Regions from separate parts of the Pseudomonas sp. CF161 genome, predicted to be linked through region 3. Evidence: riboswitches for the same ligand, from Rfam matches in the RefSeq annotation. Region 3 holds a riboswitch; each other region holds the start of a gene.
What was found. Region 3 has a riboswitch for cobalamin ahead of CF161_RS12265 (CbtB-domain containing protein). Riboswitches for the same ligand answer to the same signal wherever they lie in the genome.
Positions count from the first base shown of each region.

Region 1: another riboswitch for cobalamin. It lies ahead of CF161_RS22385 (TonB-dependent siderophore receptor); the one in region 3 lies ahead of CF161_RS12265 (CbtB-domain containing protein).
Region 2: another riboswitch for cobalamin. It lies ahead of CF161_RS21080 (bifunctional 2-polyprenyl-6-hydroxyphenol methylase/3-demethylubiquinol 3-O-methyltransferase UbiG); the one in region 3 lies ahead of CF161_RS12265 (CbtB-domain containing protein).
Region 4: another riboswitch for cobalamin. It lies ahead of cobO (cob(I)yrinic acid a,c-diamide adenosyltransferase); the one in region 3 lies ahead of CF161_RS12265 (CbtB-domain containing protein).

Region 1 is NZ_ATLP01000099.1:31,127-34,867, forward strand. It holds gene CF161_RS22375 (DUF1543 domain-containing protein) at 1-212, opposite strand, end outside; gene CF161_RS22380 (hypothetical protein) at 481-1,554, shown strand; cobalamin riboswitch at 1,594-1,799, shown strand; gene CF161_RS22385 (TonB-dependent siderophore receptor) at 1,973-3,741, shown strand, end outside.
Region 2 is NZ_ATLP01000094.1:3,051-6,791, reverse strand. It holds gene CF161_RS21090 (ABC transporter permease) at 1-192, shown strand, start outside; gene CF161_RS21085 (ABC transporter ATP-binding protein) at 180-1,016, shown strand; partial or broken gene CF161_RS33465 (NADP-dependent oxidoreductase) at 1,134-1,306, shown strand; cobalamin riboswitch at 1,416-1,619, shown strand; gene CF161_RS21080 (bifunctional 2-polyprenyl-6-hydroxyphenol methylase/3-demethylubiquinol 3-O-methyltransferase UbiG) at 1,728-2,501, shown strand; gene CF161_RS21075 (TonB-dependent receptor) at 2,537-3,741, shown strand, end outside.
Region 3 is NZ_ATLP01000067.1:2,054-5,794, reverse strand. It holds gene cobM (precorrin-4 C(11)-methyltransferase) at 1-293, opposite strand, end outside; gene CF161_RS12275 (cobalamin biosynthesis protein) at 376-789, opposite strand; gene CF161_RS12270 (CbtA family protein) at 786-1,487, opposite strand; gene CF161_RS12265 (CbtB-domain containing protein) at 1,499-1,687, opposite strand; cobalamin riboswitch at 1,784-2,011, opposite strand; cobalamin riboswitch at 2,142-2,354, shown strand; gene cobW (cobalamin biosynthesis protein CobW) at 2,450-3,523, shown strand; partial or broken gene cobN (cobaltochelatase subunit CobN) at 3,527-3,741, shown strand, end outside.
Region 4 is NZ_ATLP01000038.1:77,115-80,855, reverse strand. It holds gene CF161_RS05670 (sorbosone dehydrogenase family protein) at 1-1,048, opposite strand, end outside; gene CF161_RS05665 (hypothetical protein) at 1,122-1,703, opposite strand; cobalamin riboswitch at 1,872-2,106, shown strand; gene cobO (cob(I)yrinic acid a,c-diamide adenosyltransferase) at 2,186-2,797, shown strand; gene CF161_RS05655 (cobyrinate a,c-diamide synthase) at 2,808-3,741, shown strand, end outside.

The sequences.
Region 1 (3,741 bases), on a different contig from region 3:
AGAGGCGCCAGCGGGCTCAACTGCACCTTCCACCCTTCCACGCCATCGACCTGCATCCACGAATCGATATGCAGCCCCGCCGGGCTGCCAAACCAGCCTTCGCGCAGTTGCGGGTAGGCCGCTTCCAGGCTGTCGGCGATGGCGAACACCACGTCGTGGACCTCAATCTTGGCCCTGGGGTGTTTGCCCCCCAGCATCACTACAAAAAGCATTCTGTTCCTTGGTTACCTGCCGCCGGCGGCAGCGATTTCGGGGCGACGGCCCCGGTCGGGGCTCATCAGGCAAGCGCTATATTCTTCACCATGTTGCGTCTGATTGCTCAGGTTTTACCGCGCCCGGGCCAGCCCCGCGCGGGGTGCAGCGCATTGCCGCTCAAGGCCAATCGCCAGCAGCCGATAGCCACACAGGCCATGCCATTTGCTGGCAAGGATTGCGGCGTGGGGCCCAACGGCCCCGCCATTGGACAACCAGGAGATGGTCTTGAAGCACACATTCAACGCGCTCGCGCTGGCGGCGGCACTGGTCTCGCCGACGCTGCTGGCGGCCCCGGACTTTACCGTGCATGACGTTGCACTCGGCATGCCCTATGACGAAGTCAATCTGCTGCTTCAGGAAACCTGCCCCCGGGGCTGCATGACCTACACCGGCTCCGGCCCGGCGGGCATCCATTCGCTGACGGTGTTCCTGCGCTACCAGACGATCTACTTCAGCAACACCCGGCGCACCGAGGTCAACCGCGACAAGCCCTATGAATCGGCGACCTACACCTTCGGCCCCGATCACAAGGTCATCGCCCTGGAAGCCGAGGTAAAAGGTTCGCTCACCGCCGGCAAGAAGCTCGCCGACCAGGCCCTGGCCCGTTACTCAGGCCCGCTGCAGGCGTTCACCCAGACCACCCAGGTCGCGGTACATGCCCAGGCATCGCTGGACCACCTGTCCTACCTGTATGCGCCGAACATGACCGGCAAGCAGTTCGAGCTGAGCGTGATCGAGCCTGCGCCTTCGCGCATGGCGGTGACCCGGGTCAATTACTGGGACTTCGACGCCGTGCGCGCCCTGGAAGCGGCCAAACCTGCCGATTTCGTGACTGTGCGCGGCCCCGCCGGCATGGGCCTGGTGCCCCGCGAAACCAACGCCGTGGAAGCAGCCAAGGCCCGTCGCTACCCGGCACTGGAGATCAGCACCCAGACCCAGGCCGTCAACGGCAACGACAAGGTGCAGGTGATTGCCGAGCAGCATGACGGCAATAAAAACCCGCCCAGCCAATTGCTGGTCAACGGTGCCCTGATCCGGAAGTCGGCCCTGCTCAGCGACGGCATGTCGTTCGAAGCCGTACAGCACCTGGGCGATGGGCTGTTTCTGGTGAGTGCCGCGTGGTCCGGCAATGGCTGCAGTGCCCAGGAGCAAATGCTGCTCAAGGTGGTCAACGGCAAGGGGCATCTGTCTGAACCCTTTGGCCGCTGCGAACCGCAGATCACCCAGCATGCTGGCACTACCTACTTCAACTTCGCCGAAACCGAATACGAGCCGCCGCAGACCCTGGCCACCCCCTGAAGCGGCTTTGCGCATTGACGAAGAAATTCATCAATGGTCATATGCGCGCCAGTTACAGGTGTCCCATGCCGCCGTGCATGGGATTAAACGGGAAGCCGGTGCGTCACTTCGGTGATCAGTCCGGCGCTGCCCCCGCAACGGTAAGCGAGCGAAGCATTCGACAGACCACTGTGCTCCGGCATGGGAAGGTGAATGCTTCATGACCCTCGCGAGCCCGGAGACCGGCCTGCAACTTCGTTTGGCAACCCCGCGGTGGGCGGGCGCAGTCCGGTTTGCGTGGGCGCGTGCGCCTGCGATTCCCTATGCGTTGTTCCCTCCGGGTTTCATTCTTTCCTGACTCAGTTGGAATAGCATGTCCCGCAATCCCCTGCTCCAAAGCCTCGCAAGCCGATCCCTGCCGATCACTTTTCTACCCTGCATGGCCTTTTCATCCCTGACCTTTGCCGAAACCGACCCGCGTGCGCTGGCCTTGCCGGCGACCCTGGTCAGCGAAGTCGCCAAGGGCGATGACACCTCCCTCAGCACACCGCTGCCCGCCGGTTCACGGCTGAACCTGAGCGCCCTGGAAAACCCCGCCAGCACCAGCAGCCTCGGCCAGGACGCCATCGATAACCGCAACAACCTCACGGTGCAGGACGCCGTGACCCGCTCCCCGGGCATCACCAGCATCGCCGCCCCGGGCAACGGCAACACTGCGCTGGCGGCGCGGGGCTTTACCGGGCACAGCTCGGTCATGACCCTGTTCGACGGCGCGCGCCTGTACACCGGTGCCGGCAGCCTGACGTTTCCGGTCGACCCGTGGATGGTTGAACGCATCGACGTGATCCGTGGCCCGGCCTCGGTGCTCTATGGCGAAGGCGCCACCGGAGCGGTGGTCAATGTGATCTCGAAGCAGCCCTTCGAAGGTGAAGTGCGCAACCGCCTGCGCTTGGGTTATGGCTCCAACGATCGCCAGCAACTGGGCCTGGACAGCGGCGGTTCCCTCAGCGACACCCTGAGCTATCGCCTGACCCTGAACCAGCAGCAAAGCAACGGTTGGGTCGACCACGGCGACTCGCGCAGCCTGGCCCTCAGCGCAGCCCTGCGCTGGCAGGCCAGCGATGACCTGAGCTTCACCTTCGCCCATGAGCGTGGCGACAGCGAGCCGAGCAGCTACTTCGGCACGCCCCTGCTCGACGGGCACTACCGCGACAGCCTGCGCGACAAGAACTACAACCTGCGCAACGCCGTGCAGCGCAACAACGATGAATGGACCCGGCTCAACACCAACTGGAACCTGAGCGACAGCGTCAGCGCCAGCAACCAGCTGTATTACATCAAGAGCCGCCGCCATTGGCGCAACGCCGAAACCTACAGCTGGCAACCCGCAAACGGGCAACTGCTGCGCCAGGACTATCTGGAGATCAAGCACGACCAGGAGCAGATGGGCGACCGCCAGAGCTTCACCTTCAACCATTCACTGTTCGGCCTGGACAGCCGCACGGTGGTCGGCACCGAGGTCAATAAAGTCCGTTTCGGGGTCGACAGCAACTCGCCTTACCAAGACGTCGCGGGCGGCACCATCGACCCCTGGCAGCCGACCCCGGGGTATTTCCAGAGTCAATCCAGGTTTTCCCCGCAAACCGACAGCACCACCCGCACCTTTGCCCTGTTTGCCGAGAACCGCTTGCAGCTGTCCGAGCGCTGGTCCCTGGTGACCGGCGTGCGCCGCGACCAGAACCACATCGAGCGCGACGACCAGCGTGCCGGCAGCCGCAGCGACCGCAGCCTCACGGGTGGCAACTGGCGCGCCGGGCTGGTGTTCGCGGTCACCGACCAACTGTCGCTGTACGGCCAGTATTCGACCAGCGAAGACGGGGTCGACGATCTGATCAGCCTCAATGCCGACGATCAGCAGATGGACCTGACCGAGGCCCGGCAGACCGAGTTCGGCCTCAAGCAACAGTTCTGGGACGGGCGCGGTGAATGGACCCTGGCGGCCTACCATATCGTCAAGAAAAAACTGCTCAGCAGCGACCCGGTCACGCGCCAGGCGCAACAGGTCGGCCAGCAGTCCGCCGACGGCCTGGAGGCGTCCCTGGAGCTGGCCCTGGCCCACGACTGGCAGGTCTCGGCCAATGCCGCGCTGGTGCGGGCCGAATACGACGACTTCGATGAAGTGGTGTCGGGCCAGGTGGTCTCGCGCGC
Region 2 (3,741 bases), on a different contig from region 3:
GCCTGGACCTACCTGGTGGTGGCCGAACTGGTGGCCGCCTCCAGCGGCCTGGGCTACCTCAGCCTCAAGGCCATGCGCGGGTTCCAGGTCGATGTGATTTTCCTGGCGATCGCCGTGATCGGCCTGCTGGGCCTGGTCACCGATCAACTGTTCAGATTCCTCCGTTTGAAGGTGGCCGCATGGGCTCAGTAACCGCAACCTCTCCCACCCAACTCACCCAGGCCCGCATCGCCCCGCAGCCGGCGCCGCAACTGCGGGTGGACCAGGTCACCCTGCAATACAAGACCCCGTCGGGCAGCACCTTCACCGCCCTGGAACAGGTGTCGTTCGAGGTGCCCGACCAGCAATTTGCGGTACTGGTCGGCCCCTCGGGCTGCGGCAAGTCGAGCCTGCTATACCTGACGGCAGGCCTGGCCGAGCCGACTTCGGGCGAAATCTACGTCGGTGGCCAGCAGGTGGATGGGCCCGGTGCCGATCGCGGCATGGTGTTCCAGGGCTACACCCTGTTTCCATGGCTGACGGTGCGCAAGAACATCGAGTTCGGCCTCAAGCGCCGTGGCGTGCCGGCGGCGGAGCGCAAGGAGATCGTCGAGCACTACCTGAATGAAGTCGGCCTGCTGCGCTTTGCCGATAACTATTCCAAGCAACTCTCGGGGGGGATGATGCAACGCGTGGCCATCGCCCGGGCCCTGGCCAACGACCCGCAGATCCTGCTGATGGACGAACCCTTCGGCGCCCTCGACAGCCAGACCCGGTTGCAGATGCAGCAACTGCTGCTCAAGGTCTGGGAGCACAGCAAGAAAACCGTGCTGTTCGTGACCCACGATATCGACGAGGCGATCCTGCTCGGCGACCGGATCTTCGTCATGGGCGCCCGCCCCGGGCGGATCAAGGAAGTGCTCGACGTGCCCATCGGCCGCCCGCGCAACCTGGACATGGTCATGGACCCGGACTTTATCCGCATGAAGCGCAACATCTTCCACCTGCTGCACGACGGGCCCGAGGACGATCACTAACGGCGCGGCACCCGCCGCCTAGTCAGCCGATGCAGGCGGCAGCTATTCAAGGATATGGGTCCGGCACACTGCCAGGATTTCATCGGCCAGCGGCAAATCATCCGGACACGCTCGGGATTGATCCAGCCGTACCGCCTGCCCCTGATTTTGGGCAACGACCTGGCCGGCGTGGTGCTGCGGCTGGGCGCCGAGGTCGACGCTTCAAGTCGAAGGACGAGGTCTACGGGCGCCCTCCCCAGGCCCCTATCGGCACCGTCGCCGTGCGGATTGCCATGCCCGAGAAAGCCCTGAAGTCTGTCGCACAGGGATGCGCCAACGACAAGGAGGTCATCAAGCACCTAAGCCGCAAGCTTCAAGCTTGCGGCTTAGGTTGCTTGACGCTGCCGCCCGCCAATGGTCAGATGCGCGCCAGTTTCAGGTGTCCGCAGCCGTCGTGCTGCGGGTGAAACGGGAAGCCGGTAGGCCCTTTGGGGCGAGTCCGGCGCTGCCCCCGCAACGGTATGCGAGCGAAACATTCACACAGCCACTGTGCCTCGGCATGGGAAGGCGAATGTTTCATGCCCCTCGCGAGCCCGGAGACCGGCCTGATCCCTACATGGCAATCCGCGGTGGGCGGGTGCAGGCCTTGGCGTGCGTAGGCTGTTCCCTGCCCGTCACTTTCTGCTTCAGCTCCCGCGGGTGGCCCGACCAGGCTCAACCCGGCGCTTCCCGATGACGCTTTGCACCCCGCCCCGCCCTGCTCCCTTTGTCTGGCCCGACCACGAAGCGGCGTTTTATGCCGAGCATCTGGCCGCCTCCAACTATGTCGAACGTGTCGGCGGCTGCCTGCTGCAACTGCTCGGCCCGCAGCGGCAACTGCTGGATATCGGTGCCGGTTCGGGGATTCTCGGGCGGCATCTGCTGGCCCCCGGTGGCCAGTGGACCGTGGTCGAACCCAACGCCTACATGGGCCACTGCATCGAGCGCCTCGCGGCCCGTGCACCGGCCGTGACCCTGAGCCTGCACCCGGGTCTCTGGCAAGACATCGCTGACCTGGGCCTGGCGCCGGCACAGACCGTGCTCTGCGCCAACCTCCCGGTCAGCGACGGCCAGGCCCAGGCCTTTCTCGAGCGGGTGCGGCCCCTGGCCCGCGGCACCCTGGTGTGGAACCTGCCGGCCCAGGAAGGCCCGCGCACCTATTGCCTGTCGGGGTTCCTGCCGCCGCAATTGCACCGCAGCGACATGACCCCGGGTTATCAGCTGACCCTGGCCGAGCTGCCGGCCAGCGCCCAGCCCGACGAGATTCACTTCACCGACTGGGCGTTCAGCACGCTGTTCGCCACCCCCGAAGCAGCCCTGATGCATTTCAGGGAGAAGCTCGGCGCCCTCGATGGCGCGGCGCTGGGGCTGCTTGAACGGCATTTGCAGGATCACCTGCAACCGGCCCCGGGGGGCTGGCTGGCCAGCGCCCCGAAACGCGCCGCCAGCTTGCTCTGGCACGCGTGAACTCTCCCATAAGAACCTGCCTGCGGACCTGCCCCATGCCAAGCCTGCGCCACACCTTCGCCCTGCCCCTGTTGCTGGGCACCAGCCTCGCCACCCAGGCCGCCGACAACCCGTCGGTGCTGCAGATGGACACGACCCTGGTCAGCGCCCCCCGGGCCGGCGAGTCGCTCAAGGACGTCACCAGCACCGTGCAGGTGATCGACAGCGAACAGATCGAACGCTCCTCGGCGCGCAACCTGACCGACCTGCTGGCGGAAAACGCGGTGGGCTTTTTCAGCGAATGGACCCCGGGCCAGACCTCGATCAACATCCGCGGCGGCAATACCGATGGCCAGGGCCGGGACTTTCGCAGCCAGGTGACGGTGCTGGTCAACGGGCGCCGGGCCGGCACGGCGAATATTTCCAAGCTGTCGCCGGCCCAGGTCGCGCGCATTGAAGTGATCCGTGGCCCGGCCTCGGTGATCTATGGCAGCCAGGCCATCGGGGGCGTGATCAACATCATCACCCGCAATGGCCGCAACACCGAAGGCGGCGGCGCGACCCTGCAGGGCGGCTCCTGGGGCCTGGCCCAGGGCAGCCTGTTCCAGAGCGGCGCGTCCGGGCCGCTGGATTACTACCTGGGCCTGGACAGCGGTCGGCGCGGTGACTATCAGAGCCGCGACGGCACCCAGGAAAACACCGCGTGGAAACGCCGGGGCGGGTTATTGGCCCTGGGCTATGACCTGTCCGATGACCAGCGCCTGGACCTGACCCTGCGCTCGGACGGCATCTACGACGCGGGCTTTCGCGGTTCGCAATGGGACTACAACAACTACGACAACCGCTATAACCAGTCCCTGGAAGCCAACTGGACCGCCAAGCCGAGCGACTGGCTGAACTGGGCGGCCCAGGTCTACGCCCTGCGCGATGTCGACGACCTGCACTGGGGTTCCGAGCGCCAGGGCAACGGCAGCCCCGGGTTCAGCAAGGACCATATCGAGCGCCGCCTGGACGCCTATGGCCTGAAGCTGACGCCGCAGTTGCTGCTGGGCCCCGGCACCGACCTGCTGCTGGGCCTGGACCTGGAAAAAAGCACACTGCGCAATGATCGTTTCCGCGTGGCCATGAACGGCTCCACCAGCAGCCAGGTGGCGCCCTACGACATCAACTCCGATGACCTCAGCGCCGCACTCTACGCCGAGCTGATCCAGCGCCTGATGGACGACCGCCTGACCCTGCGCGCCGGTTCGCGCTACAGCTA
Region 3 (3,741 bases):
TGGCGCAGGTGGCGGATCTGCTCGCCGATGGCGCCATACAGGCTGGGGTCGCCGGAATGCACCCGGGCCACGTCCTGGCCCTTGGCATGGGCGTCCTTGATCAGTTCGATGATCTGTTCCAGGTGCAACTCGGCGCTGTTGACCAGCAGTTCGGCGCTATGCCCCGCCAGCACCGCCTCGGGCACCAGGGAGCCGGCGTAGATAATCACCGGGCAGCGATGGATCAGCCGCTGGCCCTTGACGGTGATCAGCTCCGGGTCGCCGGGGCCGGCGCCGATAAAAAAGACGGTCATGGCTGTTTCCTGTGAAAAAAGGGGTCAAGGCAAGCCTGCAGATGAAGATTGCTCATGATCAACGCGGGGGATTATCGGGATTTTAGCCGCAGCAGGCCATGGCCAGGGTCGCCTGGGCGTACTTTTGGCGGCGGATCAGCAGTTTCGCCGGGCTCTGCGCCAGGCGTTCGGCCAGGGCCAGGGCAGCGCTTTCGGCCACGCCATAGCAGCCGGTGCGTTCGTAGGCGATTTCCGAGCGGTGGCTCAGTTGCAGCGCGTAGGGCGTGAGCTGCGAGCTGCTGAAGCAGGTCAGGGGCAGGGCCAACTGCTCGGCCAGTTGCAGCAGGCCGGGCTCTTCGCGTTTCAGGTCGATACTGGCCAGGCCCCGGACCTGATCCAGCCCGAAGCCATGGGTTTCCAGGACCTGGTCGAGCAAGGCGCGCAGCGTGTCCACCGGGCAGCCGCGCTGGCAACCCAGGCCGACCACCAGGGCCGGCGCTGCGTGCCCTTCACTCATGCCGCGTAGTGACCCGCGCTTTTACGCCGGAACAACCAGGCGCTGATCAGGCCCAGGGCCAGCCAGAACACCGCATTGGTCAGTTGCGAGGCGATTTTGAACTGTGCTTCCAGAGCCTCCGGAGCCAGCATCGAGTGCACTTCCGGCTGTGGTGCGCCAATGATGTGCGGCACGGCAATGATGGCGACACCGAGCACTTTCAGCAGCCAGTGCTGGGCAAACACGATCAGCGCGATGCCGACGGCGGTCGAGGCCGCGGTGCCGACCCACCAGATCTGCCGTTGCGCCAGGTCCGCGGCAGCGGTGCCCGGCAGCTCGGGCGGCAGGCCCAGGGTCGGCGCCAGGCAGAAGGTGGCGTAACCGGCCAGCCCCCACAGCAGCCCCTGGGAGGTGCGATTCGGCGCGCGCAGGGTGTACAGGCCGGCGAGCATCAGGGCGAAGCCGACGGCCACCACCAGATTGCCGCCAGTGGTCGACAGCACGCGCTGCCAGCCATCTTCCGGCTCCCAGGCTTCGGCATCGTGGGTGTGGCCGGCCATGGCGCCTTCGGCGTGTTCATGGACTTCAGTGGCCGGGGCCTTTTCGTAGGTTTCGGCCTGCAGAATCAGCGGGGCGACCCAGAAGCTTTGCAGCAGGGTCAGCAACAGGGCGGCCAGCAGCCCGGTAAAACCTGCGGTTTGCGCAATACGCTTGATCATGTCAGCAGCTCTCAATGGCACGGGAAGGCGGAGCTGTGACGGGTATCGTGGGCGGCGTTGTGCACCGCTTCGATATGGGAGAACCCGGCGAAATACACCAGGCACGCGCCGAGGATCGAGGCACCGATGGCGGCGACCAGGCGTTGGCTCAGGGTGGAGGTGCTGCTGGCGGATTGACTGGTGCTGCTGATGATCGACATGGCGCATCCCTCTGGTTATCAGCGGGTGGATCGAACGCAGCAAAACCCCGCGCGCCGGGCGCACAGGGAATTAACAGCGCCCGCCCACCGCGGGTTTGTTATGTGTCTATTGCGGGCCGGTCTCCGGGCTCGCGAGGGGCGGGGCTTGCGCCTGGCCTGCAAGAATCGCCTTCCCATGCCGGATGCCCGGCGCAGTGGATCTGATTCTTCGCTCGCTTACCGTTGCGGGGGCAGCACCGGACTGGTCAAGGCCTTGAGTAAGGCACGTGACGCACCGGTTTCCCGTTTCACCCTGTGAAGGGCACCCGTAACAAGGTGTGTAGGAGAGCATGGGCGGGGGAGGGCCGTCAATTGCCACTCTTTCGCAATGGCGCCGGGACCGGATGCTGGTTTCTCCCCACGCCGGCGGCCGGAGCTTGCCGACAATGCGCATTGACCGGCCCCCGCGCTCTGCGTAGCCTTGCGCACTCGAGGTTCTTCGGCGCAGTCGGCCGAAGCTAAGAAGGGAACGCGGTCCAAGCCGCGGCTGCCCCCGCAACTGTAAAGGGTCATGGTTGATGCACAGCCACTGCACGCGTCTCAAGGCGTTGGCGGGAAGGCGCGTCAATCGTCGGTTACCACCGGCACACCCTCAGCCAGGAGACCTGCCTCGTGACGAATTCTCACTACAACCGGGCGGGGTGATCCGGTGGCGAACTCTTCCGCGCAGCCATTGCCGCGGTTTTCGTCCCGTATGCCCGCCACCTTGCCAAAGGGCATCCGATGAAAACACTGGCCAAACTTCCCGTCACCATCGTCACCGGCTTCCTTGGCTCGGGCAAAACCACCTTGCTGCGGCACATGCTCGACAACGCCCAGGGGCGCCGGATCGCGGTGATCGTCAACGAATTTGGCGAGCTGGGCATCGACGGTGAAATCCTCAAGCAATGCTCCATCGGCTGTACTGAAGAAGAAGCCAGCGGCCGGGTCTACGAGCTGGCCAACGGCTGCCTGTGCTGCACCGTGCAGGAAGAATTCTTCCCGGTGATGCGCGAACTGGTAGCCCGGCGCGGCGACCTTGACCACATCCTGATCGAAACCTCGGGCCTGGCCCTGCCAAAACCCCTGGTCCAGGCCTTCCAGTGGCCGGAAATCCGCAGCGCCTGCACCGTCGACGCGGTGATCACCGTGGTCGACAGCCCGGCCGTGGCCGCCGGCACCTTCGCCGCCTTCCCGGACCAGGTCGATGCCCAGCGCAAGCTCGACCCCAACCTGGACCACGAATCGCCGCTGCACGAGCTGTTCGCCGACCAACTGGCCAGCGCCGACCTGGTGATTCTCAACAAGGCCGACCTGATCAGCGCCGAAGACCTGGCAAAAGTGCGCCTGGAAGTGGCCGAAGAGCTGCCGCCAGCGGTCAAGGTCATCGAAGCCAGCAGCGGTCGCCTGCCGCTGGACGTGTTGCTGGGCCTGGGTGCCGGCTCCGAAGAACACATCGACAGCCGTCACAGCCACCACGACCATCACCATGACGGCGACGATGCCGATCATGACGACCACGATCACGACGCCTTCGATTCGATCTCCATCGAACTGCCGCAAGCCGAGGAAAGCCTGCTGCTCGATGCCCTGACCCAACTGGTGGTCAAGCACGGGATCCTGCGGGTCAAGGGTTTTGCCGCCATCCCCAACAAGCCGATGCGCTTGCTGATCCAGGGCGTGGGCACTCGTTTCGACAAGCACTTCGACCGCCAGTGGGGCGCCGACGAGGCCCGCACCACGCGCCTGGTGCTGATCGGCCAGGAGCTGGACGCCGAGCAACTCGAAGCGCAACTGCGCGCCGCCCTCAGCGTTTAACCCATGCACCTGCTCAGGACCCAGCCCGGCGGTTTCGTGTCGGATGACAACATTGCCGACCTTGGACAAACCCCCGCCGAGCTGGTGATCCTGTGCAGCGGCGACTCCAGCCTGGCGCTGCTGGCGGAAGCGGCCCAGCAGTTGCCGGACGATTTCCCGAGCTTGCGCCTGGCCAACCCGATGCAGGTGCAGAACCACGCTTCGGTCGACCTGTATGT
Region 4 (3,741 bases), on a different contig from region 3:
TGCCTTCGGCAAAGGTCAGGCCGAGTGAGGCGGTGTGCGGCCCGACGGCATAATCCGGAGCGATGGCCTTGGCCACCAGGTCGAGATTCTGTGGCGAGACCCGCACATCCACGTGCTGCCCGTAGTAGCTGAATGGCCAGCCATAGAAGGCGCCGTCCTTGACCGAAGTAATGTAGTCCGGCACCAGGTCGCTGCCGATTTCATCGCGCTCGTTGACCGCGGTCCAGAGTTGCCCGCTGTGGGGCTCCCAGGCCAGGCCGTTGGGGTTGCGCAGGCCCGAGGCGAAGATCCGATGATTGCCCGTGGCGCGATCCACTTCCCAGATCGCTGCCCGTCCCTGCTCCTGGTCCAGGCCGTTTTCACCGACGTTGCTGTTGGAGCCGACCGTAACGTAAAGCTTGCTGCCGTCCTTGCTGGCAATCACGTTCTTGGTCCAGTGGTGGTTGAGGGGGCCGCCCGGCAGGTCGACGACTTTGGTCGGCGGTGCGCTGATGGAGGTTTCACCGTCTTTATAGGGGAAGCGCAGCAACTGATCGGTATCGGCCACGTACAGGTCGTTGCCGACCAGGGCCATGCCGAACGGTGAGTTCAGGTTCTCGAGGAATACGGTGCGGGTTTCCGCCACTCCGTCGTGGTCCTGGTCGCGCAGCAAGGTGATGCGGTTGGCGCTCGGCACGCCGGCGCCGGCCCGACCCATGACCTTCTCCATGACCCAGCCACGGATGCCTTTGCTGTCATCGGGCTTGGGCGGGGCGTTGGTCTCGGCCACCAGCACGTCGCCATTGGGCAGCACATAGAGCCAGCGTGGGTGATCGAGTTTTTCGGCGAATGCCGCGACCCGGGTGCCTGGCGCGGCGATGGGCGTGGCGCCCTCGGGCCAGCCGATGGCTGGCGCGATATTCACCGTGGGGATCAGGGTTTTATTCGGCTCCGGCAATTGCGGTGACGGGCCGGTGCCGTCCGACACTTGCAGGGTGGAGGTTTCGCCGCAGCCGGCAAGGCCCGCGGCGACGGCGATCAGAAGAGCGATTTGGGGCTTGATGAGCATGCCGATGTCCCTATGAATGCACTGGAGTCGTTGTATTCATAGAGGAGCATAGCCAGTCGATGGTTCAACCTGATCAGCGGGCCTCTTTGAACAGCACGGCGACCCCGGGGTGGTAGTTGCCGCTGTCGTTGTGCAGCTTGCGGTAGGCGTAGGGGAAGTACCAGGCAACGGCGCAGGTGTGTTCCTTTTGCAGGTCGTCGAGCATGTCCTGGAGTTCTTCCGGTGTGGCGCTGTGCTGGGCCTTGAGTGGGGCGATAAACAGGCAGCCCAGCCGCAGCTCATTGGGGTAGGCGATGGTTCTGGCATCACTGCTGACATCCAGCAGGGCCTGGGTCAGTTGCAGGTTGTTGACCCGTGGCCAGCGCTGGCTGACCTTGAGGAAAGCGCGTTCCTCGCGGGTGGCCAGGTACAGGTCGGCGCGGCCATTGCGATTGCCTTCTTCGAGCTGCTTTTTGCTCGGGCTGTGCTGCAAGGTGACCATTTCTGCCATCCAGGCGGCGGCCGACAGCAGGCCGAGGTTGGCCTGTTCATCAAACCAGTACGGGCATTCGTTGTCGCCGCGCACCTCGTTGTAGCGGTCAATGCAATCAAACCAGCGCTCCAGCATCGGGCGCAGAAACTCCAGTTTCGGATTGCTGATGATCATGCCTTGCATTGAACTCACCCTTGTTTTTGTCAGATAGATTTGGGTAGCCAGATTGTGGCTATTTGATATCACTGCTTGCAGTGTGGCACAAGATTGGCGTCATTTTATTGATCTGGTGCAGTGCTTCGCGCTCGCCGACGGCCGGCTTTAATTGACGCTCCACCCCCAACCCTCTAACCTTCGCGACTTGTTTCAGGTGCTCTGTGGCCATGGGTCGACAGGGTGAAACAGGGAAGCCGGTGAGTGCGTGTTCCGAACAGGAACGGGCGACGATTCCGGCGCTGCCCCCGCAACGGTAAGTGAGTCAAGACCGCGCTTGGTGCCACTGTGTCGAACTGACATGGGAAGGCGCGCGGTTCGGCATTAGTGCTGCTCACAAGCCCGGAGACCGGCCTGATCCATCCAACGGCATCACGGTGGGCGATGCCAGGCTTGCGCCTTCTATTTCTATTCCTGCCCCCCGTTATCCAGCCCCAACGGAGAGCTGCCCCATGACCCAATCCCCCGATCGTGACGAGCGCCATCTGGCGCGCATGTTGCGCAAAAAAGCCGTGATCGATGAACGCATCGCCAACTCGCCGAACGAGTGCGGGCTGCTGCTGGTGCTGACCGGCAATGGCAAAGGCAAGAGCAGCTCGGCCTTTGGCATGCTCGCCCGCTCCATGGGCCACGGCATGCAATGCGGCGTGGTGCAATTCATCAAGGGCCGCAACAGCACCGGGGAAGAGTTGTTTTTCCGGCGCTTCCCGGAACAGGTGCGTTTTCATGTGATGGGCGAGGGCTTCACCTGGGAGACCCAGGACCGCCAGCGCGATATCGCCGCTGCCGAGGCTGCCTGGGAAGTGTCCCGTCAGTTACTGCGCGACCCGGCCATCGGCCTGGTGGTGCTCGATGAGCTGAACATCGCCCTCAAGCACGGTTACCTCGACCTGGACCAGGTGCTCAGCGACCTGCAGGCCCGTCCACCGATGCAGCACGTGGTGGTCACCGGTCGCGGCGCCAAGCCGGAAATGATCGAACTGGCGGACACCGTCACCGAAATGGGCGTGGTCAAACATGCGTTCCAGGCCGGGATCAAGGCGCAGAAAGGGGTGGAACTGTGAGTGCCCGAGCATGAGTGATGCTCGTCATTGCCCGGCGGTATTGATCGCCGCCCCGGCGTCCGGCCAGGGCAAAACCACCGTGACCGCCGCCCTGGCGCGCCTGCACCGCAACCAGGGGCGCAAGGTCCGGGTGTTCAAGTGCGGCCCGGACTTTCTCGACCCGATGATCCTCGAGCGTGCCAGCGGCGCGCCGGTGTACCAACTGGATATGTGGATGGTCGGCGAGCAAGAGAGCCGTCGCCTGTTGTGGGAGGCCGCCGCCGAGGCGGACCTGATTCTGATCGAAGGGGTCATGGGCCTGTTCGACGGCACGCCGTCCAGCGCCGACCTGGCGCGGCATTTTGGCGTGCCGGTGCTGGCGGTGATCGACGGCACGGCCATGGCCCAGACCTTCGGCGCCCTGGCTCTGGGGCTGGCGCGCTACCAGCCGGACTTGCCATTCGCCGGCGTGCTGGCCAATCGGGTCGGCACCCTGCGCCATGCCCAGTTGCTCGAAGGCAGCCTGACCGAAGGCTTGCGCTGGTATGGCGCTTTGTCCCGGGAGACCGGTATCGAACTGCCGAGTCGTCACCTGGGGCTGGTGCAGGCCCGAGAACTCAACGACCTCGACCTGCGCCTGGACGCGGCGGCGCAGGCCCTGGCCGGCAGCTGCGAAGTGGCGCTGCCGCCAGCGGTCACCTTCGCCGCCCCCGAGCGAGTGAACGCCGAGCCGTTGCTGGCTGGAGTGCGCATCGCCGTGGCCCGGGACGAGGCCTTTGCCTTCACCTATGGCGCGAGCCTGGACCTGCTGCGGGCGATGGGCGCCGAGTTGTCATTCTTTTCGCCGATCCACGACCGCGAGCTGCCGCCTGCCGACAGCCTGTACCTGCCCGGTGGCTACCCGGAACTGCATCACCAGGCCCTGGCCGAAAACAGCGCGATGCTCGCGGCGATCCGCGCCCACC